DNA from 3 places in the Saccharopolyspora karakumensis genome. Region 3 is predicted to be linked to each of the others. Evidence: riboswitches for the same ligand, from Rfam matches in the RefSeq annotation. Region 3 holds a riboswitch; each other region holds the start of a gene.
The links. Region 3 has a riboswitch for cobalamin ahead of E1202_RS30210 (HoxN/HupN/NixA family nickel/cobalt transporter). Riboswitches for the same ligand answer to the same signal wherever they lie in the genome.
Positions count from the first base shown of each region.

Region 1: another riboswitch for cobalamin. It lies ahead of E1202_RS18320 (putative cobaltochelatase); the one in region 3 lies ahead of E1202_RS30210 (HoxN/HupN/NixA family nickel/cobalt transporter).
Region 2: another riboswitch for cobalamin. It lies ahead of E1202_RS18050 (ribonucleoside-diphosphate reductase subunit alpha); the one in region 3 lies ahead of E1202_RS30210 (HoxN/HupN/NixA family nickel/cobalt transporter).

Region 1 is NZ_SMLA01000028.1:11,049-14,295, forward strand. Features, by position in the region: gene E1202_RS18320 (putative cobaltochelatase) at 1-1,177, opposite strand, end outside; cobalamin riboswitch at 1,213-1,385, opposite strand; gene E1202_RS18325 (GNAT family N-acetyltransferase) at 1,436-1,924, opposite strand; gene E1202_RS18330 (S1 family peptidase) at 2,004-2,822, opposite strand; gene E1202_RS18335 (LysE family translocator) at 3,121-3,247, shown strand, end outside.
Region 2 is NZ_SMLA01000027.1:33,034-36,280, forward strand. Features, by position in the region: gene E1202_RS18050 (ribonucleoside-diphosphate reductase subunit alpha) at 1-1,728, opposite strand, end outside; cobalamin riboswitch at 1,776-1,997, opposite strand; partial or broken gene rox (rifampin monooxygenase) at 2,058-3,247, opposite strand, start outside.
Region 3 is NZ_SMLA01000092.1:5,617-8,863, reverse strand. Features, by position in the region: gene E1202_RS30220 (LysR substrate-binding domain-containing protein) at 1-757, shown strand, start outside; gene E1202_RS30215 (DUF1876 domain-containing protein) at 824-1,093, opposite strand; cobalamin riboswitch at 1,277-1,401, shown strand; gene E1202_RS30210 (HoxN/HupN/NixA family nickel/cobalt transporter) at 1,481-2,533, shown strand; gene E1202_RS30205 (precorrin-8X methylmutase) at 2,549-3,160, shown strand; gene E1202_RS30200 (sirohydrochlorin chelatase) at 3,157-3,247, shown strand, end outside.

The DNA of each region.
Region 1 (3,247 bases), on a different contig from region 3:
GTTCGGAGTCGCCGCCACCGGGCTGCTGGTCCTGCTCCTCGCCGCCTCCGCCGCCGGTGGGACCGGTGGGCTCGTCCTGCGGTTCGCCGCCGCCACCGGGACCGCCGTCGGGCCCTCCGTCGGGGTCGTCGTCGGGGTCTTCCGGCGGCTGGTCCTCGGCCTGCTCGGCGGCGTCGGAGAGGGCCTGCTGCAGCTGGTCCTCGGCCATGCCGGGTTCGTCGAACGGGTCGCGGCGGCGCCGGTGCGGCAGGGCCAGGCGGGCGGCGGCTTCGACGTCCTCCTCGGTGACGGCGTCGGCGCCGCGCCAGGCGGCGTGGGCGATGGCGGTGCGCGCCAGCACCAGGTCGGCGCGCATGCCGTCGACGTCGAAGGCCGCGCACAGCGCGGAGATCCGGCGGAGTTCGGAGTCGGGCAGCACGACGTCCTCGACCCGGGCACGGGCGGCGCGGATGTGCTCGGCGAGCTCGGCGTCGGCATCGGCCCAGTGGGCGGCGAACCCGGCGGGGTCGGCTTCGAAGGCGAGCCGGCGGCGGACGACCTCGGTGCGGGTGCCGACCTCGCGGGAGGCGGCGACCTGCACGGTGAGCCCGAAGCGGTCGAGCAGCTGCGGCCGGAGCTCGCCTTCCTCCGGGTTCATGGTGCCGACCAGCAGGAACGACGCGGCGTGCGAGACGGACACGCCGTCGCGCTCGACGTGGGCGCGACCCATGGCGGCGGCGTCGAGCAGCAGGTCCACGAGGTGGTCGTGCAGCAGGTTGACCTCGTCGACGTAGAGCACGCCGCGGTGCGCTCCGGCGAGCAGGCCGGGTTGGAAGGCGCGAACGCCCTCGGTCAGGGCGCGTTCGAGGTCGAGCGAGCCGATGAGCCGGTCCTCGGTGGCGCCGACGGGCAGTTCGACGAGCTGCGCGGGCCGCCGGGTCGCGGTGGGGCCGTGCGGCGCGTCGGGGCACTGCGGGTCGGGCGCGGCGGGATCGCAGCCGAAGCGGCAGTCGTCGACGACGTCCAGCGTCGGCAGCAGCGAGGCGAGGGCGCGCACGACGGTCGACTTGGCCGTGCCCTTCTCGCCGCGCACCAGAACACCGCCGATGCGCGGGTGCACCGCGTTGAGCAGCAGCGCGAGCCGCAGGTCGTCGTGGCCGACCACGGCGGAGAAGGGGAAGCGAGGGGCAGCGGACATGCCGGTGTGGTTCCTTCCTCGGGGTGCGGACGCCCCGCTGTCGGGAACAAGGGGCCGCAGTGTCCTGACTCCCGGATCGTCACGTCCCTCCGGCCTTCCCAGGTCACCCCGGTGGCTCGCGCGGGAGGTCCGCTCCCCGGTCACAGTGGCGCCGACCGTGCCGGACTCGCACCGGCTTCCTGCCAACACCCCTTGCAAACGGATTCACCGACATCGTCCCAGACGTCGATCAAGCGCCCAACCATCCGGCGCCACAACTCACATTCGGCGACCGGCGGCAACACCCGCGCGGCGGGGTTCGCGTCGCATCTCGACGTGCGGGATGCCGTCTTCGAGGTACTCGTCCCCGGCCTCGACGAAGCCGAAGGAGGCGTAGAAGTCCTTGGCGTAGGCCTGGGCGGACAGCACGGCGGGCGAGTTCTGCACCTCGGCGACGGCGGCGCGCATCAGCTTGCGGCCGATGCCCAGACCCCGGGCGCTCTTGGCGGTGCAGACGCGGCCGATGCGGTAGGTGCCGTCGGGGTCTTCCAGCAGCCGCAGGTATCCGAGCACGTAGTCGTCGGCGGAGTCGACCCAGAAGTGGCGGGTGGAGTCCTCCAGGTCACGCCCGTCGAGCTCGGGGTACGGGCATTCCTGCTCGACGACGAAGACGTCGACCCGCAGCCGCAGCATCCGGTAGAAGTCGGAGGCGTCGAGGTCTGCGGTGTAGGCGCGTTGCACGGCGGTCGCGAGCGGCTGAAGGGTCACCCTTACCTGGATATCACAGGACTTCCCGGTTTCCCGCACTCGCCAGCGGCGGGAGTTGTGCAGACCACTCGCCCACCGCTCACATCGGGTAGTTCGACAGCCTGGTGTAGACGCCGGGCGTGCCGGGACGACCGCAGCCGGTGCCGTAGGACACCACGCCGATGAGCCGCCCACCTGCGACGATCGGCCCACCGGAGTCGCCGGCGCAGGCGTCGCGCCCGCCTTCGGGGTACCCGGCGCAGAACATGCTGCGCGGGTCGTAGTTCGGGTAGGCCGAGCGGCAGGCGTCGTCGGCTGCGACGGGCACCTCGACCGAGCGCAGGGTGTCCGAGTTCGGGCCGTTCTCGCTGGTCCGGCCCCATCCGTAGACGCGGGCCGTGGTGCCCGGCTCGTACGGCGCGGTCTCGCCGGGCGCGACCACGGGAAGCGGGCGCTGCGGCAGCGGAGCGCTGAGCTTGAGGACGGCGAGGTCGTCGCCGGTGGTGAAGTCCTCGTAACCCGGGTGCACCCACACGTCGTCGACCTCGGCTTCGCTGCCCTGCGAGCTGCGCAGGTCGGTGCGCCCGGCGATCACGCGGACGTCCTCGGGCGAGCGTTCGGCCCCGGTGAGCGGATCGTGCGCGCAGTGCGCGGCGGTGACGACCTCGCCCGCGCGGATCAGGGTGCCGCCGCAGAACTGGTTGCCGTACCGGTCGGTCAGCGCGACCACCCAGGGCGCGTCGTCGGTGGTGCTGCCCGAGCCGCCGAGGATCCGGGACTGCGGCTGGTCGTCCCCGGTGATCGCCGGGGACGCGTGGGCGGCGGGGCTCGCGCCCGCAAGAGCGGTGACCGCTCCGGCGATGGCGAGCGCGCGCAGCGCACGGGTCTTGTCGGCGATTCCCTGTTCGTCGCGGCCCAAAGTCGGTGCCTCCAGCTGTCGCGGTCATCGGCGGAGCGGACACACCGTAATCACCCGCACACCGAAACATCACGAGTCGCAACTCACAGCATCCCAGGAAAGTTTTTCGTTAAACTCGACTACGGAAGCAAATCCTTTCGCGAATGTCGCCGTTGACAGTCGCGCCTCCATCCCAGGGCATCGCGAAACCGGGGTACCTCCACCACCGGCATCCGCCGATCTCACCTGTCCGGATGACGAGAAGAACCTGATCAAGCGATGCGGCAGTGCGTGCTGCCGAAGTGGAGAGGAATTCGCCGTGCTCCTGGACCCGACGCCGTTGCCCGCCTTCCTGCTGGCGAGCGCGGTCGTGATCATCACACCGGGAGTGGACGTCTTCCTGCTGCTGCGCACGTCGCTGAACCACGGCCGCAAGGCGGGGCTGC
Region 2 (3,247 bases), on a different contig from region 3:
GGCGTGGTAGCTGATCTCCTCCATGCTGCGGTCGGCGAACTCCACGGCGTCATCCGACGACATCGGGATCCGCAGCTTCAGCAGCGCGTCGGAGAATCCCATCAGACCTAGCCCCACCGGCCGGTGCCGGCTGTTGGAGCGCTCGGCCTCGGGGATCGTGTAGAAGTTGATGTCGATGACGTTGTCCAGCATCCGCACGGCCGTGCGCACGGTCGCAGCGAGCCGGTCGCGGTCCAGGCCGTCGGCGGTGACGTGCCGGGCGAGGTTCACCGACCCCAGGTTGCACACCGCGACCTCGTCGGCGGCGGTGTTCAGGGTGATCTCGGTGCACAGGTTCGACGAGTGCACCACGCCGGTGTGCTGCTGCGGCGAGCGCAGGTTGCACGGGTCCTTGAAGGTGATCCACGGGTGCCCCGTCTCGAACAGCATGGTCAGCATCCGCCGCCACAGCTCCACCGCCCGCACCCGCCGGAACACGCGGATCTCGCCGCGATCGGCCGCCGCCTCGTAGTCCCGGTAGCGCTCGGCGAACGCCGAGCCGTAGAGCTCGTGCAGTTCGGGCGTCTCATCCGGGGAGAACAGCGTCCAGGGCTCGTCGGCCTCGACGCGGCGCAGGAACTCGTCGGGCACCCAGTTCGCGGTGTTCATGTCGTGGGTGCGCCTGCGGTCGTCGCCGGTGTTCTTGCGCAGGTCCAGGAATTCCTCGACATCGATGTGCCAGGTCTCCAGGTACGCGCACACCGCGCCCTTGCGCTTGCCGCCCTGGTTGACCGCCACCGCCGTGTCGTTGGCGATCTTCAGGAACGGCACCACCCCCTGCGACTCGCCGTTGGTGCCGTGGATGTGGGCGCCGATGCCGCGCACCGGTGTCCAGTCGTTGCCCAGCCCGCCCGAGTACTTGGCCAGCAGCGCGTTGTTGCGGTAGGAGCTGAAGATCGACTGGAGGTCGTCGTCCACAGTGGTCAGGAAGCACGACGACAGCTGCGGGCGGGTCGTGCCGGAGTTGAACAGCGTCGGCGTCGAGCACATGAAGTCGAACGACGACAGCAGCCGGTAGAACTCGATGGCACGCGCGTCGCGGTCGTCCTCGCGCAGCGCGAGGCCCATCGCCACCCGCATGAAGAACGCCTGCGGCAGCTCGAAGCGGACGCCGTCGTGGTGCAGGAAGTACCGGTCGTAGAGGGTCTGCAGCCCCAGGAAGTCGAAGGCGAGATCGCGCTCGGCCTCCAGCGCCGCGCCCAGCCGGGACAGGTCGAAGCGGGCCAGCTCCGGGTCGAGCCGGCCCAGCTCGATGCCCCTCCGCACGTAGTCGGTGAAGTAGGAGGCGTAGCGGTCGCGCATCTGCTCCTGGTCGGTCTGCTGCGGCGCACCGGCCAGGTGGCTCAGCGCTTCGCCGCGCAGCTTGTCCAGCAGCAGCCGGGCGGTGACCAGGGAGTAGTTCGGCTCGGACTCCACCAGCGTGCGCGCCGACATGATCAGCGCCTCGCCGAGTTCGGCGTCGCCGATGCCGGGGTAGACGTTGCGCTCGACCTCGGCGAGCACCGCCGACGGGTCCACGTCGGCGAGTCCCGCGCAGGACTGCTCGACCACAGTGGACACGCGGCCGCCGGTGAGCGGGATGGGTTCGGACAGTGCGGTGTCGGTCACCGGGACTCTCTCCTCGCGAGCTCGGAAGGAATGCCCGGAACCGGCGGCAGCACGCGAGGACGCGACGGAAGCGAAGACCATCGCATGTCCGCGTGGACCCTCCCGCGAGGTCCCGGACGGCGCGCACGGGCGTGCGCGCGCCGATGGCAGGTCTTCGGACTCACGGGCGTCCGGTCTCGTCTGCAAGACCGGTCCTACTGGCCGTCGCTTCCCGGACGCGTGGCATCCAGTGCGTGATGACGGCGGTCGTTCCCGTTCACCGCTGCGGGGCAGTCCCGGATTCGCACCGGGTTCCCTGTTGCCACACCGGACCCGCGCGGGCCCGGTGAACCACCAGCGAGCGACACTCTACATCTTGGGTCTGACTCGTCCACCGACACCAACATGGGCGTGTCGACGGGAGAAATGAGTCACTTCCCGAACCACGTCGACAGGTGGGGGAGGAGGTCCTGCTGATCGTCTCCGACCCACGCCACGTGACCGTCCGGGCGCAGCAGGACGGCGGGCAGGTCGAGCTCGTCGCCGACGCCGACGTGATCGACCCGGTCGTCTCAGCCGTCGACCGAGAGCTCGCCGGTCCGGTCGAGCAGCAGTCCGCGCCCGGCTCGCATCAGCTCGTAGAGGCGACCCGGCCCGAGCTCGACATCGCGCATGCGCCTGCCGACCAGGTCGTGCTCCCCGCCGAAGTCGTAGCGCACGTCGAGCGCGATGATCTTCTCGGTCAGGTGCCGGTTGACCTCGTCGAAGTCCATCAGCTCCGACACCAGCCGCCGCACCGCCCGCGCGCCCGGGTCGGTGGCCATCAGCTGCATCTGCGCGCGCGTGTTGTCCAGGACGGCGGCGGCCACCGGGTGCCGTTCGTCCTGGTAGCTGTCGAGCAGGTCCGCCGGTGCCCACCCGGCGATCTCCGCGGCGAGCTTCCAGCCGAGGTTGAACGCGTCTTGGAGACCGAGGTTGAGCCCCTGGCCGCCGACCGGCGGGTGGATGTGCGCGGCATCGCCCGCGAGCAGCGCGCGACCCGAGCGGTAGCGCTCGGCCTGCCGGGTCGCGTCGCCGATGCGGGCGAGGCGGCGAGGGGAGTGCGCGCCGAAGTCGGTGCCCGCGATCGCCTCCAGCCGACCGGTGAGCTCCTCGAGTGTCGGCGGCGTCGAACGGTCCTGGGCCACACCGGCGGCGGGCACGACGACCCGGCACCACTCGCCGTCGAGAGGGCCGACGCCGAAGCGCTTCTGGGTCTTGCGGACCTCGTCGGTCACCGCGGCCATCGTCTCCGGTGACGCGGTCACCTTCATCTCGCCGAGCAAGGTGTCCACTCTGGACGGTTCGCCGGGGAACCCGATGCCGCACAGCTTGCGGACGGTGCTGCGACCGCCATCGCAACCGACGAGGTAGTGCGCCCGCAACCGCGAGCCGTCCGCGAGCTCGGCGGTCACCCCGTCCTCGTCCTGATCGAGCCCGACCAGCTCGCAGCCCCGCCGGACGTCAACTCCCAGCTCCGCGGCTCGCTCGGCCAGCAGCCGCTCGGTCGTGGTCTGCGGGATGCCCAGCACGTAGCCGTGCGCGGTGTCCAGCCGCACGGGCGCGGGCTTGGAGACGGCGG
Region 3 (3,247 bases):
GTCCGCGATCAGCCAGCACCTGCGCAAGCTCGAACGCGCGCTGGACCGCAAGCTCGTCGTCCGCGAGGGCAGGCACGCCCGGTTCACCGCCGACGGCGAGCTCCTGCTCGCCGAGGCCCGCCGCATCCTCGACGTCCACGACGAGGCGGTGCGCCGGCTCGGCGCCGAAGGGCGCGGCACGCTGGTGTTCGGCTCCACCGAGCACGCCGCCGACCGGCTGCTGCCCGAGCTGGCCTCGGGGATGCGCACGGCGTTCCCGGACCGCGAGATCCGCTTCCGGCTGGACCGCACGGCGCGGCTCGCCGACTCGGTCGACCGCGGCAGCATCGACATCGCGCTGCTCATCGACGACACCGTCTGCTCCCGCAGCATCGACGCAGGTCGTTTCCGGCTGGAGTGGTTCTCCGCCCCGGACTGGCAGCCGCCCCCCGAGGACCGGCCGCTGCCGATGGTCGTGTTCGACCAGCCCTGCACGCTGCGCAGGCACGCGATCGAGGCGATGGACGCCCTCGGCAGGGGACCGGACCTGGTCTGCGAAGCGGCCGACCTCTCCGGCGTGCTCGCCGCGACGCGCGCCGGCCTCGGCGTGACGCTGCTGCCCTCGACCAAGACCCGGCCGGTCGGGCTGATCGAGCGCCGCGACCTGCCGCGCCTGGACCCCGTTCAACTCCGGGTGCGCGCCAGGCCGGGCCTGCCCGTGGACGTCGCCGAAGTCGCCGCGCACGTCGTCCGCGACGTCCTCGCGGAGGTCGCGTGAGCAGTCCGGGCGGACCCGGACTGCCCGCTGGGATCGCCACCTCCGGTGGTCGAGGTCTCCCGCTGATCAGGCGGGCAGGTGGACGCGCCTGTGGAGTCGGTCTCCGATGTCGCTGGAGGCGTTGTCCAGGAGCTTGTGGGCGAGTTCGAAGAGGGCTCGGGCGATGGCGATCTCGTCGCCGATCTGCGGTACCTCGGGGTCGTCGGGGTGCCTGCGGGCCGTGCCGTGGCCGTGCAGCGCTTGCCCGGCGGGAGTGGTGAACCCGACGTCCGCGGTCGTCTTCGCCCCTGCCTCCACGACCTGCAGGTTCAACGTGATCGAGTGCGTCTCGTTCATGGTGGCCTCCTTGACGCAGCATCGAGCCGGAGCACTGTGCTCACCCGACCGGGTACCCCCGATTGCGCCGGTTGAAAGCGGCATCAGCCGACAGGACGAGCCCGCAGATCACGCAACGTGATCGATTTCACCAGGTTTGACCTCGGACCGTAGATCAGGCAAGGATGACCGTCGCCGACAGTGCAGGAACCCGGTGCGAATCCGGGACGGTCCCGCCACTGTGACCGGGGAGTGGTCCCCACCCATCGCCACGGCTGTCACCAGCTGGAAGGCGGGGGAACCACGTCGATCCGGGAGTCAGGACACTGCGCGCCGGCCCCGTGCCGCGAACCCGCGGCGCGCGGCCACCGAACCCCGGGCGGGAGAACCCAGGAGGTCGGATATCCCATGAGTCGGGATGCCGAAGTGAGCCGGCACACCACCGGTTGGGGCGCGCGCGAGCGCCGGAAGTCAGCGGTCCTGCTGGCCGCGATCGGAGCACTGCACCTCGCGGGATGGGGTGCCTACCTGCTGCACGAGCAGGCGTTCAGCGCCGCCGGAGGCCTCGCCGCGGCCGGCACCACCGCGTACCTGCTCGGCCTGCGGCACGGCTTCGACGCCGACCACGTCGCCGTCATCGACGACGCCACCCGGCTGCTGATGCAGCGCGGCAGGCGTCCGGTGTCCACCGGCATGTGGTTCGCCCTCGGCCACGCCAGCGTCGTCATGCTGCTGGCCTGCGCGGTCGCGTTCATCGCCGGACCCGCCGCCCAGCAGTGGGCCGAGCAGACCGGCGTGCGCATGGCCACCGCCGTCGACCTGATCGTGGTCGCCGTGCTGACCGCCCTCGCCGTGCTCAACGCGCTCGTGCTGCGCGACGCGTGGCGGCTGCTGCGCCGCGCCCGCAGCGGCGCCATCGACGAAGCCGAGGTCGAGATCGTCCTCGGGCGCCGCGGCCTGCTCGCACGCCTGCTGCGCGGCCGGATGCAGGGCGTGGCCCGGTCCTGGCACCTGTTCGGCATCGGCCTGCTGTTCGGCCTCGGCATGCAGACCGCGACCGAGATCACCGTCCTGGCGATGGTCACCCCCGGCGCGAACCTGTCGGCCATCGCCGTGCTGAGCCTGCCGCTGCTGTTCGCCGCCGGAATGTGCACAGTGGACAGCGTGGACGGAATCCTGATGTCCCGCGCCTACACCTGGTCCCTGGCCCGGCCGCTGCGGCGGCTGTGGGTCAACGTCACCACCACCGCGCTGACCGTGGGGCTCGCCGCGCTGGTCGCCTTCGTCGTGCTCTGCGGAGTCCTGGCCGAATCCGGCCTGGACTTCCTCGGCGGGGTCGCCGCGATCGCGGACCAGTTCGAGCTGCTCGGATACCTGACCCTGGGCCTGTTCCTGCTGGTCTGGGGCGGTGCGGCGGCGTGGTGGCGGTTCACCGCCCGCAAAAGCGCGGAAATCGCATAGGAAACAGGAACGACCATGAGGCGCACAGTCCACCCGATCGAGACCGAGTCCTACCGGATCATGCGGTCACGAGCCGACTTCGACCGGTTCGAACCGCTGACCCGGGAGGTCGTCGAACGCGTCGTGCACACCACCGCCGACCCCAGCTGGACCGGCGAGGTCGTCGCGGACGAAGCCGCGCTGCGGCAAGGCCGCGACGCCCTGCTCGCGGGTGCGCCGCTGATCACCGACGTGCGCATGGTCGCCTCCGGCATCACCGCCCGCGAGGTCGGCATCGGCCTGGACTTCCCGGGCGTCACCGAGCTCGCCGCCGCCGAAGGGCTCACCCGCTCCGCGGCCGGGATGCGGCTCGCGGCGGCCGAACACCCGCGCGGCGCGGTGTGGGCCGTCGGCAACGCCCCCACCGCGCTCCTCGAACTGCTCCGGCTCGCCGAGAACGGCGAACTGGAACCGGCGCTGATCGTCGGAGTCCCGGTCGGCTTCGTCGGCGCCGTGGACAGCAAGGCCGCACTGCGGCGCAGCGGCCTACCGGCCGTGAGCACCCTGACCGAACGTGGTGGGGCGGCGATCGCCGCCGCCGCCATCAACGCCCTGCTCTACTGGGCAGAACCTGGAGGTAACCGGTGACCGAACCGCTGCTGGTCGTGGGCCACGGCACGGTGGACGAACGAGGCGTCGCGCAGTTCCACGCCTTCCTCGAACGGCTCAAGGCCC